One region of the Enterobacter cloacae complex sp. HYC033_NIDB genome, then DNA from elsewhere that is predicted to be linked to it. Evidence: predicted binding sites of a transcription regulator. Region 1 holds the regulator's gene; each other region holds the start of a gene.
The links. Region 1 encodes LexA, which represses DNA repair genes until DNA is damaged. Its sites were predicted from a motif close to TNCTGTATGTACATACAGNA; they were not measured.

Region 2: the regulator LexA is predicted to act here: its motif matches at 4,331-4,350, upstream of sbmC (DNA gyrase inhibitor SbmC).
Region 3: the regulator LexA is predicted to act here: its motif matches at 3,123-3,142, upstream of O1721_RS14425 (YebG family protein).

What each region holds. Positions count from the first base shown of each region.
Region 1 covers NZ_CP115123.1:1,095,519-1,102,926, forward strand. Annotated here, with positions in the region: gene malM (maltose operon protein MalM) at 1-247, shown strand, start outside; gene ubiC (chorismate lyase) at 420-917, shown strand; gene ubiA (4-hydroxybenzoate octaprenyltransferase) at 930-1,796, shown strand; gene plsB (glycerol-3-phosphate 1-O-acyltransferase PlsB) at 1,889-4,309, opposite strand; gene O1721_RS05220 (diacylglycerol kinase) at 4,464-4,832, shown strand; gene lexA (transcriptional repressor LexA) at 4,941-5,549, shown strand; gene dinF (MATE family efflux transporter DinF) at 5,613-6,950, shown strand; gene O1721_RS05235 (CsbD family protein) at 7,070-7,279, shown strand; gene zur (zinc uptake transcriptional repressor Zur) at 7,327-7,408, opposite strand, start outside.
Region 2 covers NZ_CP115123.1:3,807,313-3,814,720, reverse strand. Annotated here, with positions in the region: gene O1721_RS18370 (APC family permease) at 1-1,325, shown strand, start outside; gene sbcB (exodeoxyribonuclease I) at 1,447-2,883, opposite strand; gene dacD (serine-type D-Ala-D-Ala carboxypeptidase DacD) at 3,075-4,247, shown strand; gene sbmC (DNA gyrase inhibitor SbmC) at 4,366-4,839, shown strand; gene O1721_RS18350 (FUSC family protein) at 4,931-5,989, shown strand; gene O1721_RS18345 (DUF496 family protein) at 6,137-6,472, shown strand; tRNA gene O1721_RS18340 (tRNA-Asn) at 6,619-6,694, opposite strand; gene emmdR (multidrug efflux MATE transporter EmmdR) at 6,798-7,408, opposite strand, start outside.
Region 3 covers NZ_CP115123.1:2,979,117-2,986,524, reverse strand. Annotated here, with positions in the region: partial or broken gene ynfE (selenate/tellurate reductase subunit YnfE) at 1-904, shown strand, start outside; gene O1721_RS14440 (DMSO/selenate family reductase complex B subunit) at 915-1,532, shown strand; gene O1721_RS14435 (dimethyl sulfoxide reductase anchor subunit family protein) at 1,534-2,388, shown strand; gene dmsD (Tat proofreading chaperone DmsD) at 2,433-3,047, shown strand; gene O1721_RS14425 (YebG family protein) at 3,157-3,468, shown strand; gene O1721_RS14420 (hypothetical protein) at 3,583-3,897, opposite strand; gene catA (type A chloramphenicol O-acetyltransferase) at 3,936-4,613, opposite strand; gene O1721_RS14410 (LysR family transcriptional regulator) at 4,699-5,583, opposite strand; gene O1721_RS14405 (alpha/beta hydrolase) at 5,698-6,825, shown strand; gene O1721_RS14400 (MFS transporter) at 6,883-7,408, shown strand, end outside.

The sequences.
Region 1 (7,408 bases):
AACGGTGGGTAATACTGCCGCGCCTGTGTACGCCGCGCCAGCCGCAGCACCGGCCGCAGCCCCGGCCCCGGCGAAAAAAGCCGAGCCCGTGCTTAACGATACTGAAACTTACTTTAACAACGCCATCAAGCAGGCGGTTAAAAACGGCGATGTCGATAAAGCGCTGAAACTGCTTGATGAAGCCGAGCGTTTAGGTTCAACCACTGCCCGTTCCACCTTTATCAGCAGTGTAAAAGGCAAGGGGTAACCGTCTCCCCACAGTGCTGATTTTGTTAGTCGTTTAGTGCGCCTTCACGGGCGCACTTTTTTTGGCTAAGTTGCGCCATTGTTGCGATAGTGATCGCTAAATTTGGTTTGTCCGTCCTCATTTTGCCAATCTGCGATACAATGCCTTTACGTTATGTATCGGAGAGTCTGGCATGTCACACCCCGCGCTAACGCAGCTGCGTGCGCTACGCTATTTCGACCAAATACCCGCGCTTGACCCGGAGCAACTGGACTGGCTGCTGCTGGAAGATTCCATGACAAAACGTTTTGAGCAACAGGGTAAAACGGTCACGGTGACGATGATTCAGGAAGGGTTTGTCTCGCCTGCGGAGATTGCCAGCGAGCTGCCGCTGCTGCCGCAAGAAGAACGCTACTGGCTGCGTGAAATTTTACTGTGTGCAGATGGCGAGCCGTGGCTTGCCGGGCGGACGGTGGTTCCTGAGTCTACACTTTCCGGGCCGGAGCTGGCATTGCAACGCCTCGGCAAAACGCCCCTGGGGCGCTATCTGTTCACCTCGTCTGAACTGACCCGTGATTTTATTGAAATTGGTTGCGATGCCGATTTGTGGGGGCGCCGTTCCCGCCTTCGTTTGAGTGGCAAGCCGTTAATACTGACGGAACTCTTTTTGCCTGCATCGCCGTTGTACTAAGAGGGAGAAAAAATGGAGTGGAGTCTGACGCAGAATAAGCTGCTGGCCTATCACCGCCTGATGCGTACTGATAAACCCATTGGCGCGCTGCTGCTGCTGTGGCCGACCTTATGGGCGCTGTGGGTTGCCACGCCGGGCGTGCCGCCGCTGTGGATCCTGGCGGTGTTTGTGGCGGGCGTCTGGCTGATGCGCGCTGCGGGCTGTGTGGTCAACGACTATGCTGACCGGAAATTTGATGGACATGTTAAGCGCACCGCGAATCGTCCTCTGCCGAGCGGTCAGGTGACCGGGAAAGAGGCGCGCATTCTGTTTGTGGTGCTGGTGCTTCTCTCTTTTATGCTGGTGTTAACCCTTAACACCATGACCATTCTGCTGTCCGTTGCTGCTCTGGCGCTGGCCTGGGTTTACCCGTTCATGAAGCGATACACCCATCTGCCGCAGGTGGTATTGGGTGCGGCATTTGGCTGGTCGATTCCCATGGCGTTTGCCGCGGTCAGCGAGTCCGTTCCGCTCAGCTGCTGGCTGATGTTCCTGGCGAATATTCTCTGGGCCGTTGCATACGATACCCAATACGCGATGGTCGATCGCGATGACGATCTCAAGATTGGCATCAAATCGACGGCGATCCTGTTTGGTCGTCACGACAAACTTATCATCGGCATATTGCAGGTGGCGGTGCTGGCGCTGATGGTGGCGATTGGTCGCCTGAACGGCCTGAACTGGGAGTATTACTGGTCCGTACTGGTGGCGGGGCTGCTGTTTGCGTATCAGCAGAAGCTGATCGCGAAACGCGAGCGTGAAGCCTGCTTTAAAGCGTTTCTGAATAATAACTACGTCGGGCTGGTGCTGTTTCTGGGCCTGGCGATGAGTTACTGGTGATAAAAAAGCCGGGTGGCGGCTTCGCCTTACCCGGCCTACGATTTAGCGGAACATGTAGGCCGGGTAAGCGTTAGCGCCACCCGGCTTTAGCATCACTCGCCCTGCGTCGAACTCTCAATCGTCAAACGCACATCCGCGGTAATCAGCTCTGCCAGCATCTGGTAAACCTTCATCGTCTCTTCCGGCTCGGCATCGCCCGTATCGCTAATGTACCCTTCGTCGCGCAGCGTCAGCACCAGGGAGCTGAATACCGCTTTGTCGAAGAATTCCGGGGCGTTAATGCCATGCAGAACGGAAAGGCGCTGGGCCAGCGTCCGGCTCTCTTTTTCCAGCGTACCGCGGTTGATGGACGGATTTGCACTCAGCAACCAGAAGGTAATGGCGTAGCGCTGCAACGTCTCACGCGCACCGGAAGCCAGAAGCTGCAAGGTACGGGAACGTGACGGATTGATATGCAGTTCATCATCACTGATGGTAATCAGCCCCTGACGATGCATCTCTGCCGTCATTTTATCGAGCTCTGCCGCCAGTTCATCCTTACTCCAGCGCAGGAACAGCTCCGCTTTCAGCATTGGGTAGATGGCCTGAATATGGCGCAGCAGCTCCTGACGCGAAATCCGGCGGTGCTGGGTAATAATGGCCGCCATCAGCGACGGCAGCATCAGCATGTGCGTGATGTTATTGCGGTAGTAGGTCATCAGCACGGCCTGCTCGCGCGGCAGAATGATGATGTCACCAATCGTATCTTTCTCGACTTCGAACTTGTTCATCTGCAACGCGTGATCGATCAGCTCGCTGGCGGTGGCAGACGGCACGGTCGAATCAACGGAATACGGCACGTTGCGCATGATATCCAGGTAGCAGTCAATCTGCTCGGTCAGCTGTTCGCGGGTCAGTGAACGCTGGCGGGAGGCCAGAAGCGCAGTACAACACAGGTTCATGGCGTTTGCCGCACCAGCATTGTTGATGCGTACCATCAGCTCGGATGCAATGCCGTTGACCGTTGGCGTCAGCCAGGCCGGACGTACCGCTTCGATAGGATCGATAGACTCGCGCCACTCCGGAACATGATGGTTCAGATATGTCATCAACGGCAGGGGCTCACCAAAGTTCACGTAGCCCTGGCCGAGGTTGCGCAGTTTACTCAGCCCACGCAGCATCTGCGGCAGACTCTCTTTCTCTTTGGTCGCACCGCGCAGCTCTTTCGCGTAGGTGCCCACTTCCATCACGTGTTCATAACCGATGTAAATAGGCACCAGCGTGATAGGACGCGTACCGCCACGCAGCATGGCCTGAATGGTCATCGACAGCGTGCCGGTCTTCGGATCGAGCAGACGACCGGTACGCGAGCGACCACCTTCAACAAAGTACTCCACGGAATAACCGCGGCTGAACAGCTCGCCCAGATACTCCCTGAAGACGGTGGAGTAGAGCTTGTTACCTTTGAAGGTACGACGAATGAAGAACGCACCCAGACGGCGGAATATCGGGCCTGCTGGCCAGAAGTTCAGGTTGATACCGGCAGCAATATGCGGCGGCACCAGCCCCTGGTGATAGAGCACGTAAGAGAGCAACAGGTAGTCCATGTGGCTGCGGTGGCAGGGCACATAGACAATTTCGTGGCCGTCGTGCGCTAACTGACGCACGCGCTCGGCGTTGTGGACGTTAATCCCCTGATAGAGGCGGTTCCACGTAAAGCCGAGGATACGGTCAGAGAGGCGAATCATCTCGTAGGAGAAGTTCGCGGCGATCTCTTCCATCAGCGCGATTGCGTTCTGCTGCGCTTTCTCGTGCGAAATTTTCTTGCTGCGCGCTTCATCTTCTACGGCACGGGCAATCGCTTTGGAAGCCAGCAGCTTGTTGAACAGATCCTGACGCGCCGGGAGACGTGGCCCAACGGCCGCCAGACGCTGACGTGCAAAGTGCATACGCGCAACGCGCGCCAGCTTTTGCGCAATGATTTTGTCAGTGCCGTGTTCATCCGCCATGCGGCGCAGTGAAACGGAAGGTGAGAAGCGGACAAAGCTGTCGCGTCCTAGCCAGGAGACGGCGAAGAACTTCTGAATGCCGTTGAGCATACGCAGCGGCGGGTTCTCTTCCCCTTTTTCACGCCCCGGACGGCGGCCAAACATCACCGACACCGGCACCATCTGCACGTCCAGATCGGGGTTGCTGCGGTGCAGATCAAGGTAATCATGGAACAGCTTAATGGACTCTTCTTTCGGCGTGTAATAGGTGAACACGCGCGGTCCGCCATGGATGAACACGTAGCGCGGCAGCAGCGTACCGTCGACTTCCAGCGGTTCGAGCGGGTCAGGTAAATCGTGCGCCAGACATTGAGCGCGAAGCGTCAGCAGGTCTGCCTTCGAGTTATAAGGCAAAACGTACATAATAGGGCGCGACGTATCGAGCCCTAATTCCAGCGCAGGTTCTGCTGGGATAGACTTACTTTTTACCAGTACGCTTAATGGTAAATTAAGTAATTTGTAGTAAATTCGTGGCCAGCCGGACATAAACGATGTAAAGCCTCTGGTTAATAATGCAATTGCGGCGCAAGGATAACAGAAAGCGCGCAAAATTTCTGTTGTTACCCGTCATACTTCAGGTTGCAGCAAAACGCGCTGCGGCTTTAGTTACAGACGCTATTTATCATAAAAGGTTCTTTTAATGGCCAATAATACCACTGGGTTAACTCGAATCATTAAAGCTGCCGGTTATTCATGGAAAGGTTTCCGCGCGGCATGGGTTAATGAAGCCGCTTTCCGCCAGGAAGCGGTTGCCGCAATCGTTGCCGTTGTCATCGCCTGCTTCCTTGATGTTGATGCTATCACCCGCGTACTGCTCATCGGATCTGTCCTTCTGGTGATGATAGTGGAAATTCTGAATAGCGCTATTGAGGCCGTTGTTGACCGAATCGGGTCGGAATTCCATGAACTGTCTGGCCGGGCGAAAGACATGGGTTCCGCTGCCGTACTGCTGGCGATTATCACTGCGGCGATCACCTGGGTCACGCTGCTTTGGTCGCATTTCCGATGAGCCTCGAGGAATAATTAAGTCCCTGGTTTTTTGTGCAGTTTTTGGTTCCAAAATCGCCTTTGACTGTATATACTCACAGCATAACTGTATATACACCCAGGGGGCGGTATGAAAGCGTTAACGACCAGGCAGCAAGAGGTGTTTGATCTCATTCGGGATCATATCGGCCAGACGGGTATGCCACCCACGCGTGCAGAAATTGCGCAGCGTCTGGGCTTCCGTTCTCCTAATGCTGCCGAAGAGCACCTTAAAGCGCTGGCGCGTAAGGGCGTGATTGAGATTGTTTCCGGCGCCTCACGCGGCATTCGTCTGCTTGTGGAAGAAGAGAGCGGTATTCCGCTGGTGGGCCGCGTTGCCGCAGGTGAACCTCTGCTGGCGCAGCAGCACATCGAAGGGCACTATCAGGTTGACCCAGGCATGTTCAAGCCGAGCGCCGATTTCCTGCTGCGCGTTAGCGGAATGTCCATGAAAGATATCGGTATTCTGGATGGCGATCTGCTGGCGGTACACAAAACGCAGGACGTGCGTAACGGGCAAGTCGTGGTGGCGCGCATTGATGATGAAGTGACGGTTAAGCGCCTGAAAAAACAAGGCAATACCGTGCAGCTTCTGCCTGAAAACAATGAATTCTCCCCGATTGTGGTGGATCTCCGCGAGCAGAGCTTCTCTATTGAAGGGCTGGCGGTCGGCGTTATCCGCAACGGTGAATGGCTGTAATCTCTTCCTGACAGGCTGTAGTTCCTCTACAGCCTGGCCTGTTTTCTGATTCCGGTAATTTCCATGGCACTGCTAACTTCTGCCGATAAGGCGTTGTGGCGTCTTGCGCTACCGATGATTTTTTCCAATATTACCGTTCCTCTGCTGGGGCTGGTGGATACGGCGGTTATCGGGCATCTCGATTCGCCGATTTATCTTGGCGGCGTCGCGATCGGCGCAACGGCGACCAGCTTCCTCTTTATGCTGCTGCTTTTTCTGCGCATGAGTACGACAGGCCTGACGGCCCAGGCGTATGGTGCAAAAGATCCTCTGCGTCTGGCGCGTGCGCTGGTTCAGCCGCTCATTCTGGCATTCGGTGCTGGCGCGTTAATCGTTCTGTTGCGTACGCCGCTGATTGATCTTGCGCTCCATATTGTAGGCGGCAGCGATGCCGTACTGGAACAGGCCCGGCGGTTCCTCGAAATTCGCTGGCTCAGCGCGCCCGCTTCACTGGCAAACCTGGTCTTGCTGGGCTGGCTGCTGGGCGTGCAGTACGCCCGCGCACCGGTGATCCTACTGGTGGTGGGCAACCTGCTTAACATTGTGCTCGATCTCTGGCTGGTGATGGGGCTGCACATGAACGTCCGGGGCGCGGCGCTGGCCACGGCGATTGCCGAGTACGGTACGCTGCTGATCGGTTTGGGGATGGTCTGGCGCGTGCTGGCGATGCGCGGTATCACCCTGGATCTGCTGAAATCGGCCTGGCGCGGCAACATTCGTAAGCTGCTGGCGCTTAATCGCGACATCATGCTCCGTTCGCTTCTGCTGCAACTCTGCTTTGGTGCATTAACCGTTTTTGGTGCGCGTCTTGGGCCTGAAATCGTCGCAGTCAACGCAGTGCTCATGACGTTACTGACCTTTACCGCTTATGCGCTGGATGGTTTTGCTTACGCCGTCGAGGCGCATTCAGGGCAGGCCTATGGCGCGCGTGAAAGCGGCCAGTTACGTGAGGTCTGGCGTGCTGCCTGTCGTCAGGCGGGCCTGGTGGCGCTGGTCTTTGCTCTGGTGTACGCCTGTTTTGGTGGGCATATTGTCGCGCTACTCACCTCGTTGCCCGCGCTACGTGAGCTGGCCGATCGCTACATCCTCTGGCAGGTAGTATTACCGGTGGTGGGCGTGTGGTGCTATTTGCTGGACGGCATGTTTATTGGTGCGACGCGAGGGGCGGAGATGCGCAACAGCATGGCCGTCGCGGCGGCGGGGTTCGGCCTGACGCTGCTAACCCTGCCGTATCTCGGCAATCATGGTCTGTGGCTGGCGCTGGCGGTGTTTCTCTCACTGCGTGGCCTTTCGCTGGCCGTTATCTGGCATCGTCACTGGCGAAACAATACCTGGTTTCCAGCCCCGCACGATATATCGTAACGGTTAAAGATTCCGAATATAAAAACAACTGCCGAATCCTTAACTACAATAATAATCACGTCCAGCAGAAAAGAACGAAGCGGACGATACTCATAGACGCTTAACACGAGGACACGATTATGAATAAAGACGAAATCGGCGGCAACTGGAAGCAATTCAAAGGTAAAGCGAAAGAACAGTGGGGTAAGCTGACAGATGACGATATGACCGTCATTGAAGGTAAGCGCGATCAGCTGGTAGGTAAAATCCAGGAGCGCTACGGTTACGAAAAAGATCAGGCGGAAAATGAAGTCAAAGACTGGGAAACCCGTAACGACTACCGCTGGTAACCGGCACTATCCCCAAGGGCGGCCCTGAGCCGCCTTTTTCTTTGGCTTTAACGCGGCTTTTTCTTGACCAGGATAGAGTGATCGTGCTGACAGGCATCCTGATGGCGGCATGACTCCACCTCCACGCAG
Region 2 (7,408 bases), 2.2 Mb from region 1:
TGGAATTACGTAAAACGCTTACGTTGATTCCGGTTGTTATGATGGGCCTTGCCTATATGCAACCGATGACGCTGTTCGATACATTCGGTATCGTATCAGGCCTTACTGACGGTCACGTTGCAACGGCGTACGCCTTTGCGCTGGTCGCCATCCTCTTTACAGCGCTGAGCTACGGTAAACTGGTTCGCCGTTTCCCGTCCGCAGGCTCTGCGTACACCTATGCTCAGAAATCCATTAGCCCGGCGGTTGGCTTTATGGTGGGCTGGTCATCACTGCTGGACTACCTGTTCATGCCGATGATCAACATTCTGCTGGCAAAAATTTACTTCGAAGCGCTGGTGCCTTCCGTGCCGTCGTGGATCTTCGTTGTGGCGCTGGTGGCCTTTATGACCATCTCTAACCTGCGCAGCATCAAGACCGTGGCTAACTTCAACACCCTGATTGTGATCCTTCAGATGGGGATTGTTGCGGTTATCGTTGGGCTGATCATCTACGGCGTTTCCCACGGGGAAGGCGCAGGTACGCTGACCAGCACCCGTCCGTTCTGGTCTGAAGGCGCGCACGTAGTGCCGATGATCACCGGTGCGACTATCCTGTGCTTCTCGTTCCTGGGCTTCGACGGTATCTCTTCTCTGTCTGAAGAGACCAAAGACGCTGAGCGCGTGATCCCGAAAGCGATTTTCCTGACCGCGCTGATTGGCGGCCTGATCTTCATTGGTGCGTCTTACTTCTTACAGCTGTACTTCCCGGATATCTCTCGCTTTAAAGATCCGGATGCATCACAGCCTGAAATTATGCTGTACGTGGCGGGTAAAACCTTCCAGTGGGGCGTGCTGATCTTCTCCAGCGTCACCGTACTGGCTTCCGGTATGGCTGCGCACGCGGGCGTTTCTCGTCTGATGTACGTGATGGGCCGTGACGGTGTGTTCCCAACCCGCTTCTTCGGTTACGTGCATCCTAAATGGCGTACCCCGGCGTGGAACGTGCTGCTGGTGGGCGCTATTGCCCTGCTGGCGATTAAATTCGACCTGGTAACGGCCACGGCGCTGATTAACTTTGGTGCGCTGGTGGCGTTCACCTTCGTTAACCTCTCCGTGATTTCGCAGTTCTGGATCCGTGAGAAGCGCAACAAGACGCTGAAGGACCACATCAACTATCTGGTGCTGCCAGTGTGTGGTGCCCTGACGGTGGGCGCCCTGTGGATCAACCTGGAAGAGAGCTCAATGGTTCTGGGTCTGATCTGGGGTGCAATCGGTCTGATTTACCTGGCTTGCGTGACCAGAAGCTTCCGCAACCCGGTTCCTCAGTACGAAGACGTCGCGTAAGACTGTGTCGGGTGACGGCTATGCTCAACCCGACCTACAGTTTCGTAGGCCGGGTAAGCGTTAGCGCCACCCGGCAAAAAAAAGCCGGAGACATCGCCTCCGGCTTTTTTGTACCCGCTACTCAGACAATTTCTTGCGCATACTGGAACAGCGCTTTCAGCAGCGCCTGCTTCTCAGCATTCCCTTCATACTGACCGTAAAGCATCTCCAGCTCCTGGGCGTAGCTATTAAGAAACTCCGGCGTAAACACGTTGCGCCGATGCTGTAACCAGCGTTCCTGCTCTGCTTCATCCAGCGTGCCGGGATAGTTGCGCGCGCGATAATTAAACATCAGCTTCTCAATGCGCTTATCTGCGAAGGTGATATCCAGCGCGGGCAGGTTACGCGGGTCAGTTTGCAGCACGATATTCATCGCCGCGCGATCGGCGTCGCTGAAGAAGCCGTTATAAAGCTGCGCATCCACATTCTCAGACGGCACGAACGGCTCTGCTTCGGCAAAAATGGCGACGACTTTCTCGCGCACATGCGGGTTGTCGCGCAGCACTTTCAGGTTATCGAGGCAGTGCTGACGGTTAATCCCCAGCCGGTCGGCGTCTTCCGGGCGCAGCGTGTTGGCCTGCGCCAGCACCGGGCACTTATTGATGTGCACCAGTTTTACCGGTACGGCTGGCAGGTCACCCAGCGCCTCTTTCGGCGTATAGAGCCGTTCACGTAAGGTGTCGCTGTCGAGCTCAAGCAGCGGGGAGATATCTCCGGCGAGATCCACCATGATGACGGCGTTACGGTTGTCCGGATGCCAGGCAAGCGGCGCCACCCAGCTTGTATTCCCGCGCCACGCACTGAACATCCCTGAAATATGCACCAGCGGTTTCATCTGCGGCACGTCAATTAGCGTCATCAGCTTTTGCTTGCTGCGATGGCTCAACAGATACTCAAACAGGCGCGGCTGCGCGGTTTTTACAAGTTTCGCCATAGCGATGGTCGCGTAAACGTCTGCCATCGCGTCGTGGGCGTTGCTGTGCTCAATGCCGTTGGCCCGCGTCAGGTGCTCGAGCCTGAAGCTCGGCAAGCCGTCGTCGTTCTCCGGCCAGTTAATCCCCTCCGGGCGCAGCGCATAGCAGGCGCGCATGATATCCAGCAAATCCCAGCGTGAATTACGGTTCTGCCAGCTCCAGGCATACGGATCGTAGAAGTTGCGGTAGAAGATATTGCGCGTCACTTCATCGTCAAAACGGATGTTGTTATAACCCAACACGCAGGTATTGGGCACCGTGAACAGGTCGTGGATGCGACGGGCAAATTCTGCTTCGCTAACGCCTTTATCCCGCGCTTCCTGAGGCGTGATGCCCGTTACCATCACCGCGCCCGGCTGCGGCAGATAGTCATCGGCGGGCTTACAGTAAAACACCTCGGGTTCGCCAATGACGTTAAATTCGTCATCGGTTCGGATAGCCGCAAACTGCGCCGGTCGGTCCAGCGCCGGATGGGTGCCAAAGGTTTCGTAATCGTGGAACAAAAAAGTCGGGCGCGCGGCAGAGTCAGACACCAGTAATCTCATCCTGTTAAAAATTGACTTCTCTATGGTAAACGATTGGGGTGAGCAGTCCGAATAAAAAGCACCGTCAGGCAAGAAATTTGCGAGATTTGTTCCGAAAAAATCTGCGTGCTGTCACATTTTTTTGCAATTAAGGCAGGTAACGACATCAGAACTCCCGTAAAAAGGTCATCGATTTTTACTGACCTGAGGATATACCGTTGAAACGCCGTCTGTTTATTGCTGTTTCTTTACTCGTTTCGAGTATTTCATCCGCGCTGGCTGCCGAGCCGCTGGATTTTTCACCTCAGCCGCCTGCCATCCAGGCTGGCTCCTGGGTATTGATGGATTACACCACGGGTCAAATCTTAACGGCGGGCAACGAACATCAGCAGCGTAATCCGGCGAGCCTGACCAAACTGATGACGGGGTACGTTGTCGATCGTGCCATTGATAGCCACCGCATCAGCCCCGATGACATTGTGACGGTCGGACGTGACGCATGGGCAAAAGGCAATCCGGTCTTTGACGGTTCGTCGCTGATGTTTCTGAAGGAGGGCGATCGGGTTTCCGTGCGCGATCTCAGCCGCGGCCTGATTGTTGATTCCGGCAATGACGCCTGCGTGGCGCTGGCGGATCACGTGGCGGGCGGTCAGCCGCAGTTCGTCAGGATGATGAATGACTACGTTGAAAAGCTGAACCTGCGCGATACCCACTTCGAAACCGTACACGGGCTGGATGCACCGGGTCAGCACAGCTCCGCTTACGATCTCGCCGTGCTTTCCCGGGCCATCATTCACGGCGAGCCTGAGTTCTATCACATGTACAGCGAAAAGAGCCTGACCTGGAACGGCATCACCCAGCAGAACCGCAACGGCCTGCTGTGGGATAAGACCATGAACGTGGATGGCCTGAAAACGGGTCACACCTCGGGCGCGGGCTTTAACCTGATTGCCTCCGCGGTGGACGGTCAGCGTCGACTGATTGCTGTGGTGATGGGGGCAGACAGCCCGAAAGGACGTGAAGATCAGGCGCGCAAGCTGCTGCACTGGGGACAGCAAAATTTTGATACGGTGCAGATCCTGCATAACGGTAAAAAAGTGGGAACCGAGCGCATCTGGTACGGCGATAAAGAGCAGATCGCGCTGGGCACGGATCAGGACTTCTGGCTGGCATTACCCAAATCGGAAGTGCCGAACATCAAGGCGAAATACGTGATGGATAAAAAAGAGCTGGAAGCGCCGATCGCCGCGCATCAGCGGGTAGGGGAGATCCAGCTGTACGATCGTGACAAGGTGGTCGCGCACTGGCCATTGGTTACGCTGGAAAGCGTTGAAAAGGGCGGCCTTTTCTCCCGTATTGGCGATTATCTGCATCATAAACTCTGACCTTTTTGGGCAGACTGGCAGTGTTGCGAGTCTGCTCACATAATAAACACTCCTGGTTTGCCGTTAATCTCGATTCTGCTTTACAGTGTATATATATACAGTAATGAACGGAGGCAGCATGGACTACAGCATCAGGCAGCAACAGAAACGTACGATCGCTGGCTTTCATCTCGTGGGGCCGTGGGAAAAGACGGTCAAGCAGGGATTTGAACAGCTGGTCATGTGGGTAGACGGGCGTCATATTCAGCCGCAGGAGTGGGTGGCCGTTTATTATGACAATCCGGATGACGTGCCGGCAGAAAAGCTCCGCTGCGTTACCGCCGTAACGGTAACGGACGATTTCACTATTCCTGAAAACAGCGAAGGGGTGATGATGACCGAAATTGCTGCCGGAGAGTATGCTATTGCCGCCGCGCGCGTCGAAAATCATGATTTCGCCACTCCATGGTATCAGTTCTTCAACTCCCTGCTGCAAGACAACAAATTCCAGATTGCACCAAAACCCTGCTTCGAACGTTATCTTAACGATGGCAATGCTGACGGCTACTGGGATATTGAGATGTTTGTACCGGTAGAGCACAAAGTGGGATAATCCTGCGGAATGCAGGGTTTTTCAGCCGGGCGCGATCCACCCGGCTGAAAACACAGTACAATTGTGGTTTGCCGTAGAGCTGGAGACGGGTGTGCGCCCCGACAAGTCATTAACCCCTTTTGAAATTCGGTTATACAAACATTATCGCGTGGTGCACGGTTGCCGCATTGCGCTGGCGTTTGTGTTGACCTTCGTACTGGTTCGTCTGCTGGATATCCCGGAAGGGACGTGGCCGCTGATCACGCTGGTGGTGGTGATGGGGCCGATCTCATTCTGGGGGAACGTGGTCCCGCGCGCTTTCGAACGCATAGGCGGCACCGTTTTAGGCTCAGCGCTTGGGCTTATCGCCCTGAAGCTGGAGCTGATTTCGTTTCCGTTCATGTTGCTGTGGTGCGCGGTGGCGATGTTTCTTTGCGGGTGGCTTGCCCTTGGCAAGAAACCGTATCAGGCGCTGCTGATTGGCATTACGCTCGCGGTTGTGGTCGGCGCACCGGCGGGCGATATGACCACCGCATTGTGGCGAAGCGGGGACGTGATCCTCGGCTCGTTGCTCGCCATGCTGTTTACCGGCATCTGGCCGCAGCGCGCCTTCCTGCACTGGCGCATTCAGATGGCAAACTACGTCACGGCATTTAACCGGGTCTACCAGGCCGGGTTTTCGCCGAATCTGATTGAGCGCCCGCGTCTGGAAAAGCACCTGCAAAAAATCCTCAATGATGTGGTCAAAATGCGCGGGTTGATTACCCCGGCAAGCAAAGAAACCCATATCCAGAAAGCCATTTTTGAAGCTATTCAGACGGTCAGCCGTAATCTGGTCTGTATGCTTGAACTGCAAATCAATGCCCACTGGGCCTCACGCCCCAGCCATCTTCTGATGCTCAACGCGCATACGCTGAAAGAGACGCAGCAGATGACGCAACAAACCCTGCTGACCATCGCCCATGCGCTATATGAAGGTAACCCACAGCCGATACGGGCGAACAGCGAGCGGCTGAACGAAATCGTCGCCGAGCTTAAACAGCTGATGAATGAGCGCCAGGGAGACAATGTGGCGGAAACGCCCATCCATGGTTATGTCTGGCTGAGTATGGAGCTGGCGCGACAGCTGGAGTTGTTATCGCAGCTGATTTGCCGGGCACTGCGCAAATAAAAAGCGTATGTGATGCCTGCTGCTTCGATTCAGCAACAATTAGGGTTATGATGGTTTTAAACGATATACTCATTGTCATTCGCAGCCGCTGTCTGTTAAAACGGTTGCTTTAACGAATCCGAATCTCACATTATCAGGGGTGTAAAAATGGAAACTACCAAGCCTTCGTTCCAGGATGTTCTGGAGTTCGTCCGCCTGTTCCGCCGCAAAAACAAGCTACAGCGCGAAATCCAGGACGTAGAGAAGAAGATCCGTGACAACCAGAAACGTGTCCTGCTGCTGGACAACCTGAGCGACTACATCAAGCCAGGTATGAGCGTTGAAGCTATTCAGGGCATCATCGCCAGCATGAAGAGCGATTATGAAGATCGCGTTGATGACTACATCATCAAAAACGCTGAGCTGTCCAAAGAGCGTCGCGACATCTCCAAGAAGCTGAAAGTGATGGGCGAAATCAAAAACGTCGACGCTAAAGGCGAGTAATCGCACACTCTGTTGCCCGGTGACGCTGCGCTTACCGGGCCTACAGGACTGTTATCACGTAGGTCGGGTAAGGTGAAGCCGCCACCCGACAATTTCACGAACGCAAAAAAGCAAAAAGCCTGCTCTAAAAGCAGGCTTTTTAAATTTGGCTCCTCTGACTGGACTCGAACCAGTGACATACGGATTAACAGTCCGCCGTTCTACCGACTGAACTACAGAGGAATCGTGTGAACGGGGCGCATATTATCGATGCGCCCTGAGGATGTCAAAGGGTGAATGCAGATTTTCAATCGTTTGCCGATTTATTCTCCACTTCGCACATTTGTCAGGCACTTGCCGTTTCCGAAACCTCCTGCTCCGGTTTTTTTCGCGGATATTTCCACAGCCAGCGCCCGCTCACCATGCGCCAGTAGAACAGCGCCCCGCGCACGGCCCAGTCAAGGAACATCCCCAGCCAGACGCCGACAACGCCCATACCCAACATTACCCCCAGCGTGTAGCCCGCCACAACGCGACAGCCCCACATGCCGAGCATGGAGACCCACATCGCAAACCGGGCATCGCGCGCCCCTTTCAGCCCGGCAGGAAGTACCCAGGACGCGGCCCAAATTGGCATAAACGCCGCGTTGAGCCAAATGAGCACCTTCACGACCTCTTTCACGTCATTTTCATGCGTATAGAACGAGGCCATCAGCCCGGCAAAAGGCGCAGTTCCCCACGCAATCGCCGTCAGTCCAATAGTTGAAAGCCAGAAGACGTGCCGAAGTTGCCGTTCCGCCTGCCCTATCTGCCCCTTTCCGAGGCGTCTGCCGGTGATGATCGTCGACGCCGACCCCAGCGCGTTTCCCGGCAGGTTAATGAGCGAGGCGATGGAGAAGGCAATAAAGTTGCCGGCGATGACGTCCGTTCCCATCCCGGCAACAAACATCTGCGTCA
Region 3 (7,408 bases), 1.9 Mb from region 1:
GTCTGCGAAGTATGCCGATATTGTTCTGCCGGACCTGATGACCGTCGAGCAGGAAGATATCATCCCCAACGATTACGCCGGCAACATGGGATACCTGATTTTTCTCCAGCCGGTTACCGCCCCGAAGTTCGAGCGCAAGCCCATCTACTGGATCATGAGTGAAGTGGCGAAACGCCTCGGACCGGATATCCATCAGAAATTCACCGAAGGCCGTACGCAGGAGCAGTGGCTGCGCTACCTGTACGCCAAAATGGTCGCCAAAGATCCGCTGCTGCCATCCTACGATGCGCTGAAAAAAATGGGTATTTATAAGCGCAAAGATCCTAACGGACATTTTGTGGCCTATAAAAAATTCCGTGACGATCCGGATGCCAATCCGCTGAAAACCCTGTCGGGCAAAATCGAGATCTACTCCAGCAAGCTGGCGGATATTGCGGCAACCTGGGAACTGCAAAAAGACGAAACCATCACCCCGCTGCCGGTCTATACCTCAACCTTTGAAGGCTGGGACGCGCCCGAGCGCAGCAAATTCCCGCTGCAACTGTTCGGTTTCCACTTTAAAGCCCGTACCCACTCCAGCTACGGCAACGTGGATGTGCTCCAGGCCGCCTGTCGCCAGGAGGTGTGGCTTAACCCTGTGGATGCGGAGCAACGTGGAATCAAAAACGGGGATATGGTGCGCGTCTTCAACGACCGCGGCGAAGTGCGTATTGCCGCGAAAGTCACCCCGCGCATCATGCCCGGCGTAAGCGCGATGGGCCAGGGCGCCTGGCATGACGCCAACATGAATGGCGATCGTGTCGATCACGGCTCCTGCATCAATACCCTGACCACGCACCGCCCGTCACCGCTGGCGAAGGGCAACCCGCAGCACACGAACCTGGTGCAGATCGAGAAGGCATAAGGATTAACCGATGACTACCCAGTATGGATTTTTTATTGATTCCAGCCGCTGCACCGGGTGTAAAACCTGCGAGCTGGCCTGCAAGGATTACAAAGACCTGACCCCGGACGTCAGCTTCCGGCGTATTTATGAATATGCGGGCGGCGACTGGCAGGAGGACAACGGCGTCTGGCATCAGAATGTCTTCGCCTATTACCTGTCGATTGCCTGCAACCACTGCGAAGATCCGGCCTGCACCAAGGTCTGCCCGAGCGGGGCAATGCACAAGCGCGACGACGGTTTTGTGGTGGTGGACGAGGATGTCTGCATCGGCTGTCGCTACTGCCACATGGCCTGCCCGTACGGCGCGCCGCAGTACAATGCCGCCAAAGGCCACATGACCAAGTGCGACGGCTGCCACAGCCGCGTGGCGGACGGTAAAAAGCCCATCTGCGTCGAATCCTGCCCGCTGCGCGCGCTGGACTTTGGCCCGATTGAGGAGCTGCGCAAAAAACACGGTCAGCTTGCTGCCGTCGCGCCGCTGCCGTCTGCGCACTTCACGAAGCCGAGTATTGTGATTAAACCTAACGCCAACAGCCGTCCGACGGGTGACACCACCGGCTACCTGGCAAACCCGAAGGAGGTGTGAGATGGGAAGTGGATGGCATGAATGGCCGCTGGTGATCTTCACCGTTTTCGGGCAGTGCGTGGCCGGCGCGTTAATCGTGATGGGCTTCGTCTGGCTTAAGGAAAATGATGACAAGGCCAGCATGCGCATCGTGCGCAGCCTGTTTTTTCTCTGGCTGGTAATGGGTATTGGGTTTATGGCCTCGGTACTGCATCTTGGCTCCCCGCTGCGTGCCTTCAACTCGCTTAACCGCGTGGGCGCGTCAGCGCTGAGTAATGAGATCGCGGCGGGTTCGATCTTCTTTGCCGTGGGCGGTTTCTGGTGGCTGGTGTCGGTTATCGGTAAAATGCCCCCAGCTTTGGGCAAAATCTGGCTGGTTGTCAGCCAGATCCTGGGCATCGTTTTTGTCTGGGCGATGACCCGGGTCTATCAGATTGAGACTGTCCCGACCTGGTATACGGGTTACACCACGCTGAGCTTCTTCCTGACGATGGTTCTGGCTGGTCCTCTGCTGGCCGCGCTGCTGCTGCGCGTTGCAAACGTGACATTCAAAAGTACTCTTGCCGCGTCAGTCAGCGCACTGGCACTTATCGTCTGCGTGGCGGTCGTCGTGTTGCAAAGCAATACGCTGGGGACAATACAGAGTTCCATCCAGCAGGCTAACGCCCTGCTTCCGGATTATGGTTCGCTTCAGGTATGGCGCATCGCGTTGCTGGCGGCGGGTTTAGGCTGCTGGATCTGCCCGCTGATTCGTCGTCAGGAGCCAAAAACGCTCGGCCTGTTTGCAGGTGTCGTGCTGGTGGCGCTGGGTGAACTGATTGGCCGTGGGCTATTTTATGGTCTGCATATGACCGCAGGGTTAGCAATTGCAGGTTAACACAGGTGCGCGGGGCTACCCGCGCGCAAGTAAGGAAAGTTGTAATGAATGACGTCTCACACCGCGAATCGTTCGCGTTCAGCGCCCGGGTACTGGGCGCGCTGTTTTATTTCGCTCCAGACAGCGAGCAGACCGCGCCGCTGGTGAGTGCCCTGACCGCAGGTGACTGGGTTCAGGACTGGCCGCTGGCGGAGGAAAATCTGCTGCCTGTCGCCAGTATGTTTAAGACCCCATCGGATGAAGCGTTGAAAGACGCCTGGCAGCGTCTGTTTATTGGCCCGTATGCCCTGCCCGCCCCCCCGTGGGGCTCGGTCTGGCTTGATCGCGAGTCCGTGCTGTTTGGCGATTCGACCCTCGCGTTGCGTCAGTGGATGCGTGAAAACCATATCGCCTTTGAGATGCAGCAGAATGAGCCTGAAGATCATTTCGGAACGTTGCTGATGCTGGCGGCATGGCTTGCCGAGAACGGTCGCGAAACAGAACGCGACCAGCTTCTTGCCTGGCATCTGCTGCCATGGAGCACGCGTTTCCTTAGCGTATTCGTTGAAAACGCGGCCCATCCGTTCTACACCGCGCTGGGTAAACTTGCCCAGCTGACGCTGGCGGAATGGCAGTCCACTTTGCTGATCCCGATTGCCGAAAAAACGCTGTACCGATAACAGCACCTGGCTTGTCCACCCGTTGTGCAGGCCAGGCTCGCACATTTTTGCTGCAACACAACGTCACAACTGCTACACTGTATATAATTACAGTATACGGGGGTACACAATGGCTGTTGAAACAAAATTTGTTGTCGTAAGAAAAGGTGAAGAAAAAATGACATTTGCCAGTAAGAAAGAGGCTGACGCTCACGACAAACTGCTCGATATGGCAGAAGCGTTTACCGACTGGCTGTTGCAAAGCGGAATGCAGATGGATGAAACGCAGGCGGAGAACCTTGGTCTTTATCTCGCCGAGCAGAAAGAGTCCGTGCAGCATATCCTGCGTACCAGCAAGCTTCCCGAGCTCAATGCTGAAACGGATAAAACAGCATCAGATGCGGACAGCAGCAAAAAAATCCGGGCCGTCAAAGCCGCCTGATCGTCAGAACGTCTCATCACCTGTCCTGCCGCCGCGGGCCGGAAACGGCTCGCGGCTTTATTAAGGTCGGCTGAACCTTATATTCATCAACCGTAACCCTGAAAATACGTCCTGTTATCTTGATTTGTCCGCCTCAACGTTTACGCTGATATTCAGCCTTTTTGCTTCCATGGTTATCATTGTTTTGGCCAGGTCCTTATCGCCCCCGTGCACTTTATCTATCAGATCCTGTACAAGGGTCATCATCAGGAAGTTTTTATTTGCAGGATAGAAATCTGTCGTAGTGATCCGGTTATCCTTCAGGCGCTGATGCGCCACCGTCTCTGTATCTGCGATTATTTCAGCTACTTTCTCATGCATGATCTCGATCTGCTCGAAAACAATGCGGTTAATCATTTCAATCTGTTCTGGCGTAAAATTCGGTTCCATTATTTCCCCTCGTCAGGCGTATGTTAAAAACACGTGAATCACACGTTGGGCGCCTCTGAATGGTGCGGTAAATTATCACACAACTCTTGTAACTCGTTGATCAGCCTGGCCACATGGAAACCGTCACAGACAGAATGATGGACCTGAACGGCGAAAGGCAACAAGACCTTTCCATCCTGGTTATAGTATTTTCCAAACGTGAACATGGGCGCAAAAAAATTCCGCATGTTAGCGACGTTGACGTTAAAACTGCTAAAACTGACCCACGGAATATCCGATATGAAGAATATATTCTCCCGGGATTCTTCTTTAGGCCAGTAAGCAAGGATATTGCCATAGCGGGCAACATCTTCTGCATAAACGCGCTGAAAATGGTGAATATTTCCATCGTAATGACTCCATAACGATGAAAATGTCTCCGTTTCTTTATGGAAAAGGGTATAGCTTGGATGAACCTCATTCCATATTACAAGCTCATCATCCTTCATGGCCATACGGAATTCCGGATGCCGGTTTACGACGTCAGAAATAAGGGAAATAATCGCAGGATAAAATTTCCAGCCAACCTCTTTGATATGCTTTAGCAGCACGGTAATGTCCAGCTGAACCGTTTGGTTAAATGTAGATTGAGCAAAGCCCTGAAATACTTCAAAGTGTTCCTTTCTTGCCCAACGTGATAAGTCAACTACCGTATATTCTGGCATTATTTTTGTCATTTCAGAGCCTTAGTTGAGCTGCGCTATATAAAATAGTAGCGTATCACAAACGTAGGGGCTGTATAGACCGTAGCGAAGAGGCACCCTAAATTTTCAGCGTATCAATCACCGCTCTCAACGCCGGGGATACGTTGCGGTGTGGATAATAGAGGTACAGTCCGTCCATCCGCAGGCTGTAGCGCTGTAAGACGCGTATAAGCGTGCCACGCTCCAGATCGTCAGCCACCAGCTCAACCGGGACATAGGCCAACCCGAGTCCCAGCCGGGCCGCTTCGGCCTCCATGTAGCTGTCGGAAAAGGCCCATTGCCCCTCCGGGCGGTGAGTAACATGCTTCCCGTCCTGAACAAGCTCCCATTGATAGTGGTTACCGTCGGCAAACTGGTAGGCAATGCAGGGATGAGCATCCAGATCGGCGGGCGTCTGCGGGAAACCATAGCGCCGAAAATGCGCCGGAGCGGCAACCACAGCCATCTCCATATCGGGCGTGATGCGCACGGCAATCATTCCTTGTCCCACCTCCGGCCCAAGCCGGACGCCCGCGTCGAATCGCTCGGCAATGATATCCACGAACCGGCTCTCATTCATCAATTCCAGACGGATATCCGGGTAACGCTGTTTGAAGATAGCGAGCTTTGGCAGCAGGCATTTTTCGATGGCGTGCTGGCTGGCATTAATGCGCACCGTGCCGGATGGCGTCTGGCGGTAATGCGCCAGTCTGGTCAGCCCGGTATCGAGCGCATCAAAGGCTGAACCAGCGGTCTGGTAAAGTTGCTCCCCGGCGTGGGTCAGCGACAGTTTGCGCGTGGTACGCACCAGAAGCCGAACGCCCAGCCGCTCTTCCAGCTCGCGAACCGATCGACTGATCCCGGATTGTGCCAGCCCGAGCCGTTGCGCGGCTGCCGTGAAGCTTCCCTCCCGCACCACCTGGATAAACAGATACAGCTCATTGTAGTTTTCCCGCTTCGCCATCATGCCTCATCAATTCATAACAATATGATATTAATCCTAGCAGCCTTTGGCCTCTAATCAGCACTATTCCTGCTAACTATAATGACCGCATTACAACAACACACGGTACCTCTTATGCAAACATTCACCCAAAAACTGTCCGTTGCGCTGCTGCTATGCGCATCATTAAGTGGAGTGACAACAATGAGTTATGCAGAAACACGAAATCCTGCCGCCCCCGTTTCGATGGTGACAACCTGGGATAAGACCTTCGCCGAGAGCAATAAAGTCGACCACCGCAAGGTGACGTTCGAGAACCGATACGGGATCACCCTGGTCGGCGATCTGTACATTCCCAGGAACAGCGGCGACCAGAAGCTGGCGGCGATTGCCGTCAGTGGACCATTCGGTGCGGTTAAAGAACAATCCAGCGGTCTTTACGCCCAGACTCTGGCTGAACAGGGGTTCGTGACCCTGGCCTTCGACCCATCCTACACGGGTGAAAGCGGCGGCCAGCCGCGTAACGTTGCCTCCCCTGATATCAACACCGAAGACTTTAGCGCCGCAGTGGATTTCCTCGGATTACAGAAAGAAGTCGACCGTAACCGTATCGGCATTCTCGGGATCTGCGGCTGGGGCGGTATGGCGCTGAACGCGGCATCCATGGATACCCGCGTGAAGGCGGTCGCCACCAGCGTAATGTACGATATGAGCCGTGCGATGGGTCACGGCGTGGGCGACGGGAAAGATCGTTATTCAGCGGCCGATCGCCGGGCCGTGTTGCAGTATCTGAACGCGCAACGCTGGAAAGATGCTGAAAGCGGCACCTTCGCCCATGGCGGCCACGATATTTATGTCGATGAAAACGGTAAGGTAACGGCAGCCGGGCGTATTCTGCCGGAAGCATTGCCCGCCGATCCGCATCCGGTACTGAAAGAGTTCTATGATTACTACCGTATGCCGCGCGGCTTCCATGCCCGTTCCGTAAACTCCACCGGCGCATGGACCGCGACCATGCCGTTGTCCTTTATGAATATGCCGCTGCTGAGCTATGCCGGGGAGATCACCATCCCAACGCTGATTGTGACCGGTGAAAACGCGCACTCACGTTATTTTGCGGAAGATGCGTTTAAAGCTGTCGGCAGCAAACAGAAGGAACTGGTGATTGTTCCCGATGCGAATCACGTTGATCTCTACGATAACGTCGCAGGGAAAATCCCGTTCGCGCAGTTCGGGCAGTTTTTCAAAACCAGTCTGGATTAATTCTCTTAGCCCCCGGCAATCAGGGGGCTTATCTTCTCTTCGCCGTGAATTACACCTATGTCCACACTGAATCAAACCTCATCCCGTGATGCTGAGCGTGCACACTGGGGCGGTATTTTTGCCATGACCCTGTGCGTTTTTGTCCTCATTGCCTCGGAATTTATGCCCGTCAGTCTGCTCACGCCCCTCGCCAGAGATTTAGGGGTGACAGAGGGGACGGCTGGCCAGGGGATCGCCCTCTCTGGTGCGCTGGCTGTCCTGACCAGCCTTTTTCTTTCCCGGCTTGCCGGGAATATGAATCGCAAACATCTTCTTTCAGGCATGACCGTCCTGATGGCGCTGTCAGGGATCATTATCGCCTTCGCCCCAAACGCTTTGATGTATATGGCAGGCCGGGCGCTGATCGGCATCGCCATCGGCGGTTTCTGGTCGATGTCTGCTGCCACCGCCATTCGGCTGGTGCCTCAGCATCAGGTCTCTCGTGCGCTGGCGATTTTTAACGGCGGCAACGCGCTGGCGACAGTGGTCGCCGCCCCGCTGGGCAGTTATCTCGGCTCGACCATTGGCTGGCGCGGCGCGTTTC